2 regions of the Kineococcus sp. R86509 genome follow, and region 1 is predicted to be linked to the other one. Evidence: riboswitches for the same ligand, from Rfam matches in the RefSeq annotation. Region 1 holds a riboswitch; the other holds the start of a gene.
What was found. Region 1 has a riboswitch for cyclic di-AMP ahead of SJY07_RS05255 (C40 family peptidase). Riboswitches for the same ligand answer to the same signal wherever they lie in the genome.
Positions count from the first base shown of each region.

Region 2: another riboswitch for cyclic di-AMP. It lies ahead of SJY07_RS15975 (transglycosylase family protein); the one in region 1 lies ahead of SJY07_RS05255 (C40 family peptidase).

Region 1 covers NZ_JAXHCE010000001.1:1,119,254-1,125,319, reverse strand. Annotated here, with positions in the region: gene SJY07_RS05270 (DHA2 family efflux MFS transporter permease subunit) at 1-899, shown strand, start outside; gene SJY07_RS05265 (cryptochrome/photolyase family protein) at 878-2,260, opposite strand; gene SJY07_RS05260 (metal-dependent transcriptional regulator) at 2,412-3,095, shown strand; cyclic di-AMP (ydaO/yuaA leader) riboswitch at 3,400-3,581, shown strand; gene SJY07_RS05255 (C40 family peptidase) at 3,584-4,441, shown strand; gene SJY07_RS05250 (HNH endonuclease) at 4,850-5,344, shown strand; gene SJY07_RS05245 (hypothetical protein) at 5,435-5,770, shown strand; gene SJY07_RS05240 (RNA-binding S4 domain-containing protein) at 5,778-5,993, shown strand; gene SJY07_RS05235 (D-2-hydroxyacid dehydrogenase family protein) at 5,997-6,066, opposite strand, start outside.
Region 2 covers NZ_JAXHCE010000001.1:3,267,239-3,273,304, forward strand. Annotated here, with positions in the region: gene SJY07_RS15955 (sulfate/molybdate ABC transporter ATP-binding protein) at 1-655, shown strand, start outside; gene SJY07_RS15960 (ATP-binding cassette domain-containing protein) at 750-1,637, shown strand; gene SJY07_RS15965 (ABC transporter permease) at 1,634-2,806, shown strand; gene SJY07_RS15970 (TrmH family RNA methyltransferase) at 2,826-3,458, shown strand; gene SJY07_RS15975 (transglycosylase family protein) at 3,522-4,175, opposite strand; cyclic di-AMP (ydaO/yuaA leader) riboswitch at 4,174-4,344, opposite strand; gene SJY07_RS15980 (lysophospholipid acyltransferase family protein) at 4,525-5,283, opposite strand; gene SJY07_RS15985 (SDR family oxidoreductase) at 5,388-6,066, opposite strand, start outside.

The DNA.
Region 1 (6,066 bases):
TGTACGCGCTGATCGCCGGTGGGGAGGACGGCTGGACCGCGGGTCAGACGCTGGCCGGTTCCGGCGTGGCGCTGGTCGCCCTCGCGGTGTTCCTCGCGGTCGAGGTGCGCCGTGCGCACCCCCTGCTGGACCTGGGGCTCTTCCGGAAACCCGCCTTCGCCGTCCTCATGCTGACCGCCGTCGTCATGCAGGCGTCGGCGTTCGGGTCGCTGGCCTACGTGTCCATCTGGCTGCAGTCCCTGCTGGGTCTCGGGCCGGTCCGTGCCGGTCTCGTGGTGCTACCGCTGAGCATCGCCGCGTTCGTCGTCTCCGCCGTCCTCGGTCGGGTGCTGCACGCGCGCTCGCCCCGGCTGCCCGTCGGGATCGGCATGCTGCTGATCGGTCTCGGGGACCTGCTCGTCCTGAACGTGGGCCCCGACTCCGGCTGGGCCGCACTGCTTCCCGGGTTGACGGTGCTGGGGCTCGGGGTCGGTGCCGGGACCCCCGTGCTGGTGTCGGCTGCTCTCGCCCACGTCCCCGGTCCGCGGGCCGGAATGGCCGGCGGTGCCGTGAACACGTTCCGTCAGTTGGGGATGGCCCTGGGGATCGCCGCGCTCGGAACCCTGTTCACGCACCGCATCGCCGACGTGGTCAGCGCGGACTCCGCGGTCACCGACCCCGCCACGCTGGCGGACGGGCTGGCCAGCGGCGGAGCGCAGGCGATCTTCGCCGCGGTTCCCGACCAGGCCCGCGGTGCGGTGGAATCGCTGGCGCACAGCGCGTTTGCCGAAGGGCTGGACCGGATCTCCCTCGTCGGCGGGATCGCCGCACTGGTCGTCGGAGTTCTCGTCCTCGTGGTCCTGCGGCCTGCTCACCCTGCGCAGCAGGAAGTCACCCGTCAGCCCTTGACTCGGGCGTAGTCCTCCAACGCCACCTGGCGTTCGTGGGCGTGGTCGACGATGCGTTCGGGGTAGCCCTGCTCGTACCCGTCGGCCGCGTCCCAGGGGGTGTGCGCGGACTTCCCCGCGAGGTGGCCCAGCTCCGGGACCCAGCGGCGGACGTAGCTGCCGTCGGGGTCGAACTTCTGGCCCTGGGTGATCGGGTTGAAGATCCGGAAGAACGGCGAGGCGTCGGTCCCCGACCCCGCCACCCACTGCCAGCCGTGGTTGTTGCTGGCGAGGTCCCCGTCGCGCAACCAGTGCATGAACTCCCGTGCCCCGGAGCGCCAGTCGACGTGCAGGTCCTTGACGAGGAAGCTCGCGACGATCATCCGGACCCGGTTGTGGACCCACCCGACGGAGCGCAGCTGGCGCATCCCGGCGTCGACGATGGGGAACCCCGTGCGCCCCTCGGCCCAGGCCGTGAACGACTCGCCCACGGGTTCGTAGTTCATGGCCGCCAGTTGTGGGCGGTAGTACTCCCGGGCGGACTCCGGGCGGTTCCAGAGCACGTCGGCGTAGAACTCCCGCCAGCACAGTTCGGTCCGGTAGGTCTCCGCCCCCACCGACCGCTTCGCACGCAACGCGGCCAGCAGGGTCCGGGGATGCAGCTCGCCCCACTTCAGGGCGTGCGAGAGCTGGGAGGTGCCGTCGTGGTCGGGGCGGTTCCGCTCGCCGTCGTAGTCGGCCAGGGCGCCGTCGAGGAAGTCGTGCCAGCGCGCGAAGGCGGCGTCCTCGCCGGCCTCGGGGAGTTCGAGGTCGCCCAGGTCCGGTTCGCCCGGCCAGTGCGAGCCGTCGACCCCCGCACCGTCGTGCACCCAGTCGACGTCACCGGGATCGGCGGCGGGCGCGGGCCAGCCGTGCTCGTTCCAGGCGCGTGAGAACGGGGTGAAGACCTGGAACGGCTTGCCGGAGCCGTTGAGGATGGTCCCGGGCCCGATGGCGTAGGGCGTCCCGGTGCGGACCAGTTCACGGTCGTGACCCGCCAGCGCCGTCGCGACCGCGTCGTCGCGCCGACGGCCGTAGGGGCCGGCGTCGGCGCTGACGTGCACCCGGCGGGCCCCGACCCGCGCGGCGACGTCGTCCACGACCTGCGCCGGGTCGCCCGCTTCGACCACGAGGTTGCCGCCCAGGGACGCGTCGAGCGCCCGCAGCGAGCGGAGCAGGTAGGCGCGGCGGACGTCCCCGGAGGGCTTCCAGAGCGCGGGGTCGATGACGAAGAGCGGGAGCACCGACCCTTCCGCCGCCGCGGCGAGCAACGCCGGGTGGTCGCTGAGTCGGAGGTCCCGACGGAACCAGAGCACGCTGGTCCTCGGGTCACGGTCCTGTTCGCGGGCGGCCACGCCGGGACGCTATCCGCGCGTCCGCCGCCCCGCCCGGTGGAGGCCCGGTGGAGGTGGGGCCCCGACCCGTCGGACGCTCTGCGCGGACACGCCCCGAACGCCCCGGGGTCAAGGGTGCGACCACCGGTCGCGATGAACGATGATGGGCACCGTGAGCGATCTCATCGACACCACCGAGATGTACCTCAAGACGGTCTTCGAACTGGAAGAGGAAGGCATCGTGCCGATGCGCGCTCGCATCGCCGAGCGGTTGCACCACTCCGGCCCGACGGTCTCCCAGACCGTGGCGCGGATGGAGCGCGACGGGTTGCTGCACGTGGGCACCGACCGGCGGCTGGAGCTGACCGACGCCGGCAAGCAGAAGGCGATGCGGGTCATGCGCAAGCACCGCCTCACCGAGCGCCTGCTGACCGACGTCATCGGACTGGAGTGGAGCCTCGTCCACGAGGAGGCCTGCCGCTGGGAGCACGTCGTCTCCGAGGAGGTCGAGAAGCGCCTCGTGGCGATCCTGGACCACCCGCACTCCTCGCCCTACGGCAATCCGATCCCCGGTCTGGACGAGCTGGGGGAGGAGTGCTCGACCGAGGACTTCCGCTCCGGTGTGCAGTCGCTGAGCAGCCCCGAGCTCGAGGGGCGCTCCGTCGTCGTGCGGCGCCTCGGCGAACCGCTGCAGACCGACGTCCCGCTGCTGGCCCGCTTCCACGCCGCCGGCCTGGTCCCCGGGGTCGAGGTCGTCGCGAAGTCGTCGGCCTCCGGCGTCGAGGTCGCGGTGGGCGAGGGTGTGGTGGACCTCACGTCGGCCGAGGCGTCGCACATCTTCGTCGCCCTCAGCTGACCCCGCCCGACCCGGGAACCCCTCGACGACGCGGGGTTCCGGGCCCGGGAACAGCCCGGACAGCCGCCTGCCGGCCCTCCCACGGGTGATCTGCGACGGAGGGTGAAGGCCGAGGTCACCCGTTCGGCCCTCGGCGTCGTCCACTTCCCGTTCTAAGTCGTCACTCTCTGTAGATCAAGCCCGACTCGTCGTCACGTCCCCGGCACCAGTTCGTCACCGGGTCGTGACATTCGACCCAGGATCGGGTTATGGTCCATCCGCATCCTCGACAGCGCACGCGGATGCCCTCACGTGGACGCCGAGCCCTGCCACCACGCCGAGGTCCCCCGAGACATTTCATGGCAGGGGTGGGGGAACCACGTTTCCCGGGCGGAGCACGACCACCTGGTCGCGCCGAGTCCTTGGGGTGAAGCCGGTGCGAACCGGCCGGGGGATACTCCCTCCCGAACCCGACAGCTCACCTCGCAGGCGTCGGAGAGGCCACCACCTTGACGACTCGCGTCCAGGCGCGCCATCGCGCCGCCGTTCGTGCCCGTACCCCCCTGACCGACCTGTCCGACAGCGTCGCCCGCACCGCCGGCGGCGCCGTCCGCACCGGTGCGGTCGCCGCCGCCGCCGGTGGTCTGCTCGTCTCCGTCGCTCTCCCCGCGAGCGCCTTGACCAGTGCAGCCCCGGCCGCCGTCGGCTCGAGCGTCGCCTCGGTGGCGACCGCCGTTCCCGCCGCCTTCGGCACCACTGCCGCCGGCGTCGTGTCGGCACCCGCCACGGTGAGCACCCTGTCGAGCACCGCGACGTTCTCCGCTGCCCCGGCCGCTGCGCCCGTCGTCGTCGCCGCCCCGGTCCTCACCCGGGCCACCCGTACCGCGGACGCCGTCCCGGTCGTGGCCTCCAGCGTCGCGGAGAACGCGATCGTCGCCGAGCCCGCGCCGGTCGTGGCGGCTCCGGTGGCCGCACCGGCTCCCGCGCCCGCCCCGGTCCAGGCCTCGATGGGTGCGCGCATCCTCGACGTGGCCGACGACTACGCCGGTGTCCCCTACGTCTACGGCGGCACCACCCCCGCCGGCTTCGACTGCTCGGGCTACACCAGCTACGTCTACCGCCAGGTCGGCGTCGAGATCCCCCGGACCGCCGCCGCCCAGAAGTCGGCCGCGGCCACGATCTCCCGCGGCGACGCCGTCCCCGGCGACCTCGTCTTCTTCAGCAACGGCTCCGGCCGTGCCTTCCACGTGGGCATCTACGCGGGCGGCGGGATGATGTGGGACGCGCCGCGGACCGGCAAGCCCGTCCAGCTCCGCGCGATCTGGAGCGACGCCGTCACCTTCGGTCGCCTCGCCGCCACCGTCTGATCGAGGCACGTCACCGATCGGCGAGTGATCGTCGCTCGGGTCCGCAGGAACGGCGCTCGTCGCGCCCACCGGAGGAGGCTCCCGCCTCCGACGGTGGTGCGGCGGGCGCCGTTCTCGCGTTCGCGGGCGGACCCGGGTCACCTCCCCGGTTCCGGCACGCCCGGTGGGATTCACGGGAAAGTTGCTGACTCCACCACCCCTCGCGACGTAGGGTGCCGTCAACGACGACGGCACCCACGGAGGTCCGATGACCAGGCGTCACGGCGGCACAGCCACCGTGGTGCCCCACGCCCTCCAGCAGCACGCGGAGCACCACCACCACGTGCACCACCACCATGTGCACGTCGTCGCTCTCAGAGGCGCCCTCCCCACCGGGGACGGCGCCTCTCGTCGTCTCAGGAGGTGGATGTGCGCACGCTCGTGCTGAACGCCGGCTTCGAACCGCTCGCGGTGGTGTCCTTCCGCAGGGCACTCGTCCTCGTGCTCGCCGGGAAGGCGTCGGTGGTCCTCGCCGACGCCGACCCCGTCGTCGGCGCGACGATGAGCCTCGAACGGCCCTCCGTCATCCTGCTCACGCGCTACGTCCGCGTCCCGCGCGGCCAGGTCGTCCCGGTCAGCCGGCGTGGCGTCCTGCGCCGCGACCACCAGCGCTGCGCCTACTGCCGCGGCCACGCGAGCACCGTCGACCACGTCCTGCCGCGCAGCCGTCGCGGCCCGGACAGCTGGGAGAACCTCGTCGCCTGCTGCGTGCGCTGCAACAACGCCAAGGGCGACCGCACCCCCGAGGAGATGGGCTGGAGCATGCCGTTCCGACCCGCCGCCCCCCGGGGCGCGTCCTGGGCCGTGCGGGGGGCCGAGACCCCCGACCCCCGCTGGGACGAGTTCCTCGCCACCGCCGCCTGACCCCGGCCCCGCCGGCGGGACGACGGACGGCGTCCGGGGTTCCGCCGTACGGATGACGAGGACGGCGCGGGTGGGTGCGACGCTGGGGGCATGGACGAGAACAAGAGGCAGGGCGAGTCGATCGACGCGGTGCTGCGGGGTCTGCTGAAGCAGGGCCGGCTGGACCCGGGAGCCGAACGCCTCGCAGAACAGGGCATCGACCGGCTGAAGGCGTTCCTCGGCTCGACCCCGGGGGCGCGGACCACGACCGGGACCGAGGTCCCCGAGGACGCCGAGGTGGTCGTCCCCGGCGGGCGGGAGATGCTCATGCACACGATCCCGCTGCCCGACGGCACCCGGGTCGAGGTCCTGGTGCCGGAGCGCCTCACCCGTGCCGAGGCCGACCGGGTCGCCGGTGTCCTCACCGCGCTGGCCGTCGATGAGTGAGGTGGCGGTGGAGACGATCGACGTCGAGGTGACGGGGATCGTGCGCCTCGGGCAGTTCCTCAAGCTCGCCGGCGCCGTCGACTCCGGTGGGGAGGCCCGTGAGGTCCTCCAGGCCGGGGAGGTGACGGTGAACGAGGAGCCCGAGGACCGCCGGGGTCGTCAGCTCTCCGACGGTGACGTCGTCGCCCTCGGCGACGGGTCCTGGCGCGTCCTCGTCAACTGAGGGTCAGCAGAGCACCCGCACCGGGCGGCCTGCCCGCCAGGCCGTGACGTCCTCGACGGCGTCGAGGTACATC
Region 2 (6,066 bases), 2.1 Mb from region 1:
GGCCCAGCGAGTCGCGATCGCGCGGGCGCTCGCCGCCGAGCCGAGGCTGTTGCTGCTGGACGAACCGATGGCCGCGCTCGACGTCACCGCCGCCCCCGAGGTCCGGCAGGTCCTGCGCCGGGTCCTGCGCGGAACCGGGCGCTGCGCGGTCCTGGTGACCCACGACCCCCTCGACGCGCTGGCCCTCGCCGACCAGGTCGTCGTGCTCGAGGCCGGTCGGGTCGCCGAACGCGGTCCGGCGCAGCAGGTCCTGTCCTCGCCGAAGAGCGCGTTCGGGGCCCGGCTGGCGGGTCTGGTGCTGATCCCGGGGACCATCACCGCGGACGGCCTGGCCACCGCGGACGGCACCGTGGTGCACGGGCTGGTCACGGGCGCGGTGGGGGAGCACGGCGTCGCCCTCTTCAGCCCCTCCGTGGTGTCGGTGCACGCGAGCGACCCCGGCGGGAGTCCGCGCAACCGGTGGTCCGCGACGGTGCTCGACGTCGTTCCCCGCGGGGAGGTCGTCCGCGTGCGGGCCCGACCGGACGCGCCGGCCGGTCACGACGTCCTGGCCGACATCACCGTCGCGGCGGCGGCGGAACTCGACCTGGCCCCCGGCGGCCCCGTGCACCTGGTCGTCAAGGCGACGGCGGTCCGGATCCTCGCCAGCGCCTGACGACGACGGCTCGCCCGTCCCGCCGACCCGGGGGAGCTCGCACTGCGACGATCGTCGGACGCGGGGTCTCTCAGGGTTCCCCTAGGTTCGGGGGATGCTCGTCCTCGACAAGATCACCAGGACCTTCGGGGACCGTCTCGCTCTCGACGGCGTCAGCATCAGCGTTCCGGACGGACGCATGGTGGGCTTCGTCGGGGCGAACGGTGCCGGGAAGACCACCACGATGCGGATCGCCCTCGGCGTGCTGGCCGCGGACTCCGGGACGGTGACGTTCCGCGGGAAGGTCCCCGACCTCGCCGTCCGCCGCCGGTTCGGCTACATGCCGGAGGAACGCGGTCTCTACCCCAAGGGCAGGTTGCTGGAACAGTTGGTGTTCCTGGCCCGGCTGCACGGGGTGGACCGCGGGGTCGCCGCGAAGCGGGGCCAGGACCTGCTGGAACGGCTCGGGCTGGGTGACCGGTCCGGCGACAAGCTGGAGTCGCTCTCGCTGGGGAACCAGCAGCGGGTCCAGGTGGCGGCCTCCCTGGTGCACGACCCGGAACTGCTGGTCCTCGACGAACCGTTCTCCGGTCTCGACCCGATCGCCGTCGACGCGATGGCGGACCTGCTGCGGGAGAAGGTCGCGGCGGGGGTGGGTGTCCTCTTCTCCAGCCACCAGCTCGACCTCGTCGACCGGCTCTGCGACGAACTCGTCATCCTGCACGCCGGTCGGGTCGTCGCCGCGGGAGAACCGGAGAAGCTGCGCCGGGAACGGGCCGGATCCCGCTTCCGGCTCGTCGCCGACGCCGACCTCGGCTGGCTGGACGACGTCCCCGGCGTCCGGGTGCTGGAACGGCGTGCCGACGGGACCGTCCTCGAACTCCACGGTGATCCCGACCTCGACCAGCGGGTTCTCGCCGAGGCCCTCCGCCGCGGCCCGGTCCGCTCCTTCGCCCCGCTGCTGCCCTCGTTGTCCGACCTGTTCCAGGAGGTGTCCCGGTGAACGCCCAGTGGTGGATCATCGCCCAGCGCGAGATGACGGAGAAGTTGCGGGACAAGGGTTTCATCTTCTCGACCGTCCTGCTCTTCGTCCTCGTCGCCGCGGCCTCCGTCCTGCCCGGGGTGATCTCCGGAGGTGGCGACGACTACGACGTCGCGGTCACCGCGCAGGCGCAGCCGTTGGTGGTCGCCCGACCCGGCGAGGACCCGGACACCCGGATCGAGCTGAAGGAGGTCGCCGACGACGCGGCCGCCGAGGCCGCCGTCCGGGCCGGGGACGTCGACGCCGCCGTGGTGGTCGGGGACACCAGCGCCGTCATCCTGGGTGACCGCAACGTCTCGGACACCCTGGCCGGCGTCCTCCGCACCCGGATCGGTTCCGCTCAGACCGTGCTGGGTTTCCAGGCGCTGGGGGTGGACCAGACCGAGGTCCAGCGCGTCCTGTCGTTGCCGCCGCCGTCGACGCGACTGCTCGACCCCGACGCGGTGGACCCGTTGCTCGTCTACCTTCTCGGCCTCGCGTTCGCAGTGCTGTTCTTCCAGATCGTCGTCCTCTTCGGCTACTCGATCGCGCAGAGCGTGGTGCAGGAGAAGCAGACCCGCGTCATCGAACTGCTCGTGACGACCGTCCCGGTGCGGCAGTTGCTCATCGGCAAGATCCTCGGCAACGGGATCCTGGCCTTCGGTCAGATCCTGCTGCTCGTCGTCGCCGGGGTGGCGGCCCTGCGCATCGCCCAGCCGGAACTGCTGGACAGCATCCCGGGCATCCCCAGCGCCGCCGCGTGGTTCCTCGTCTTCTTCGTCCTCGGCTTCGCGATGCTCTCCTGCCTGTGGGCCGCGGCGGGCGCGATGGCGAGCCGGCTCGAGGACCTGCAGTCGACGGCGACCCCGGTGCAGATGTTCGTCATGCTGCCGTTCTTCGCCAGCTTCCTCGCCAACGAACCCGGCCCGCTGCAGACCGCGTTGAGCTACATCCCGTTGTCCTCGCCGATGGTCATGCCCAAGCGCGTGGTCCAGGGGGACGTCGCCCTGTGGGAACCGTTGCTCTCGCTGCTGATCATCGCGGCCACCGCCGTGCTCTTCGTCACCGTCGCGCGCCGTCTCTACGAGAACAGCCTGCTGCAGACCGGCCGCTCGCTGGGTTTCCGGTCCGCGTGGAAGAAGGCCGTCTGAGCCTTGCGATGATGGTCCGGTGAGTGACGAGGTCCAGGAGCAGCGGGTCGTCGGCGTGGGGCCCTGGGAGGGGACCTGGCCCGACGACCCGCGCTTCGACCCCGAGCTGCTGCTCGAGGGTGACCGGCGCAACGTGGGTGACGAGTACCGGTACTGGTCCAACGCCGCGATCGTCGCCGACCTCGACACCCGCCGGAACCCGCTGCACGTGGCGGTCGAGAACTGGCAGCACGACGCGAACATCGGTTCCGTCGTGCGGACCGCGAACGCCGTGAACGCGGCCGGTGCGCACGTCGTGGGCCACCGGCGGTGGAACCGGCGCGGCGCGATGGTCACCGACCGGTACCTGTCGGTGCACCACCACGCCGACGTGGAGGCCCTCGTCGCTTGGGCCGCCGAACGGGGGCTCCCGATCGTCGGCATCGACAACGTCGAGGGATCGGTACCGCTGGAGACCTACGACCTCCCGCGCGAGTGCGTGATGCTCTTCGGGCAGGAAGGTCCGGGACTGAGCGACGAGGCGGTCGCGCACTGCGTCGACGTGCTGGCCATCGCGCAGTTCGGCTCGACCCGCTCGATCAACGTGGGGGCGGCGGCGGCCGTCGCGATGCACGCCTGGGTGCGCCGGCACGTCTTCGACCAGCGTCCCTGACGCTGGTCGGACCACCGTCCGCGATCGTGCCGGGGATCCCTGCACGATCGCGGACGGGAGGGGTCAGGGGAGGACGAGGACCTGGCCGACGGCGATGTGCGCCGGGTTGTCACCGATGAGGCCGCGGTTGGCGTTCCACACCGCGACGTACCCGCCGGCGACACCGTTGTTCACGGCGATCCGGTAGAGGGTGTCGCCGGGGGCGACGGTGTAGGTGCGGGCGGCGGGCGCCGGAGCGGCCTCGACAACGGCGACCGGCGCGGGGGCCGGAGCAGGCGCGGGGGCCGGAGCGGGAGCGGGGGCGGGCGCCGGGTGGAGCAGCGCGGCCTCCTGGCCGACGGGGTCGGCCGAGCCGTGCAGGCCGAGACGGCGCGAGCAGGACGGCCAGGCGTTCCAGCCCTGGGCCGCGAGCACGCGCTCGGCGACGACGATCTGCTGCTCACGGGAGGCCTGGTCGGCGCGGCCCGCGTACTGCCCACCGCCGAAGCTGGTCCAGGTGCGCGGGTTGAACTGCAGCCCGCCGTAGTAGCCGTTGCCGGTGTTGATGTGCCAGTTGCCGCTGGACTCGCAGTGGGCGAGCGCGTCCCACTCCTGCACGGGAGCGGCCGAGGCGCTGGAGACGGGGCCCAGCAGAGCGGCACCGGCAGCGCCGGCGGCGAAGGTGGCCAGCAGGCCACGGCGGACGAGACGGGACGGGGCGCGACGGATCGCAGACATGGTTGGCCTCCAACGCCTGCGAGGTCAGCTGTCGGGTTCGGGTCGAAGGTGTGACCCGGCCGCGCGGACGCGGCTTCACCCCGAGGACTCCGCAGCGGACTGCGGTGGTCCGAGGAACCTTGGGTCCCCCGCTCCTGCCCACGGGTTCTGCATCCGGCGCGGTGGGCAGGACTCGGCGTCTCCGCGACGTGTCCCCGAACGGGCTCAGGGACGGGCCGACCGTAACAAGCGCGAGGCCCGGCGTACACCGTGCCGTGTCCGCACCGTCACGTGAACGTGCACGAAACCCCTGATCAGGCTGGTGAGTGACGTCCGCGTGTGGCGCAGATCACGCCCTGGAGCGCTCGGATCAGCTGTTCGCGAGCAGTTTCGCGACGGCTTCCTCGATCCGGGGGGTGAAGTCCCCGGCCCGTTCACCCTCGCGTCCGTGCAGCGGCTCACCGAAGGTCACGTGGATCGGCGGACGCCCCTTCACCGGCCAGTTCCGCTTCGGCGGCATCGCGTCGTAGGTCCCGCGCAGGGCGATCGGGACGACCGGCACCCCGGCCTCCAGGGCCAGGTACGCCGCGCCCTTCTTGAACGGGCGCATCTCACCGGTGTAGCTGCGCCCACCCTCGGGGAACATCACCAGGCTCCAGCCGTCGGCGAGCAGCTGCGAGGACGCGCTCGCCCCCGCCGTCCCGCGGCGTTCCAGCGGGAAGGTGCCGATGACCAGGCCCGACGGGGCTGCGCGCCACCACACGTCGAAGAAGTAGTCCGCGGCCGCGGCGATCGCGATCCGGCGGCGACGGCGCGGTCCGAGGGCCTCCAGCAGCACCGGGGCGTCCAGGTGCGAGGAGTGGTTGGCGACCAGCACGGCCGCGCCACCGAGGCGGTCCAGCACCTCGGCGTTGTGCACGTGGACCGTCACCTGCGAGCGGAGGACGGGGGTCATCAGGACCCGCTGCAGCCCGGAGCGCACCGCCGTGGCCGGAGCCGAGCGCACCCAGTCGTTGCGGTGGACCGCCCGACCGGCCTTGTCCTCGGGAGCAGACCCGGAGTGCTTGCGCAGCAACGGCAGCGCACGCACGATCCGCGTCGGTCGGGGGATCCCCATCAGCCTCGCCATCCTTCGGTCCTCGACACCGGCGGTCCGCATCGACTGCTCGACGGTGTGGAGTGCACGGTTCGCATCCTGCCACGTCGACCCCCCGGGGAGCCGTCCGGCACGGCTCAGTCGGTGCCCGCGAGCACCTGCTGCGGCACCCGCAGCCGCCGCGCGGGCGAACTCGCCGCCCAGTCCGCCACCGGCCAGCGCGAGGCGCGGGCCACCCGGAACAGCGGGACGTCGGGCGAGACGGCCGTCGGGTTGCCCACCGACTTCAGCAGCGGCACGTCGACGTGGGAGTCGGCGTAGGCGTAGCTGGCGGACAGGTCCGCCCCCTCGACCTCGGCGTAGCGGCGCAGCCAGGCGGCCCGCGCCTCCCCGACCAGGGGTGGGGACTTCAGGAAGCCGCTGGCCCGGCGGCGCCCGCCGAGGTCGAGCTCCTCGTCCAGGTCGGTGCAGACGACCTCGTCGAAGAGGGCCGACAACGGCCGCGTCACCTGGCGCACGTCGCCGGTCATGAGGATGGTCCGGTGCCCGGCGTCGCGGTGACCCTGGATGCGCCGCAACGCGTCCGAGGAGACCTGCTCCAGGAAGCGCGGCGCGTGCACCTCGTCGACGTAGGCCTCCAGCAGGTCCAGGTCGACGCCCGCGTACCCGCGGAAGAGGGAACGCAGGAAGCTGCCGCGGTCGCGCCGTTCGGCGGCGATCCACCCCGGCAGGTGGCGCATGATCCGGCCGAACTCCGCGACCCGCGCCGGGGCGTCCAGCGCCGAGAGGCGCAGCGTCAGGTACGAGTCGACGACG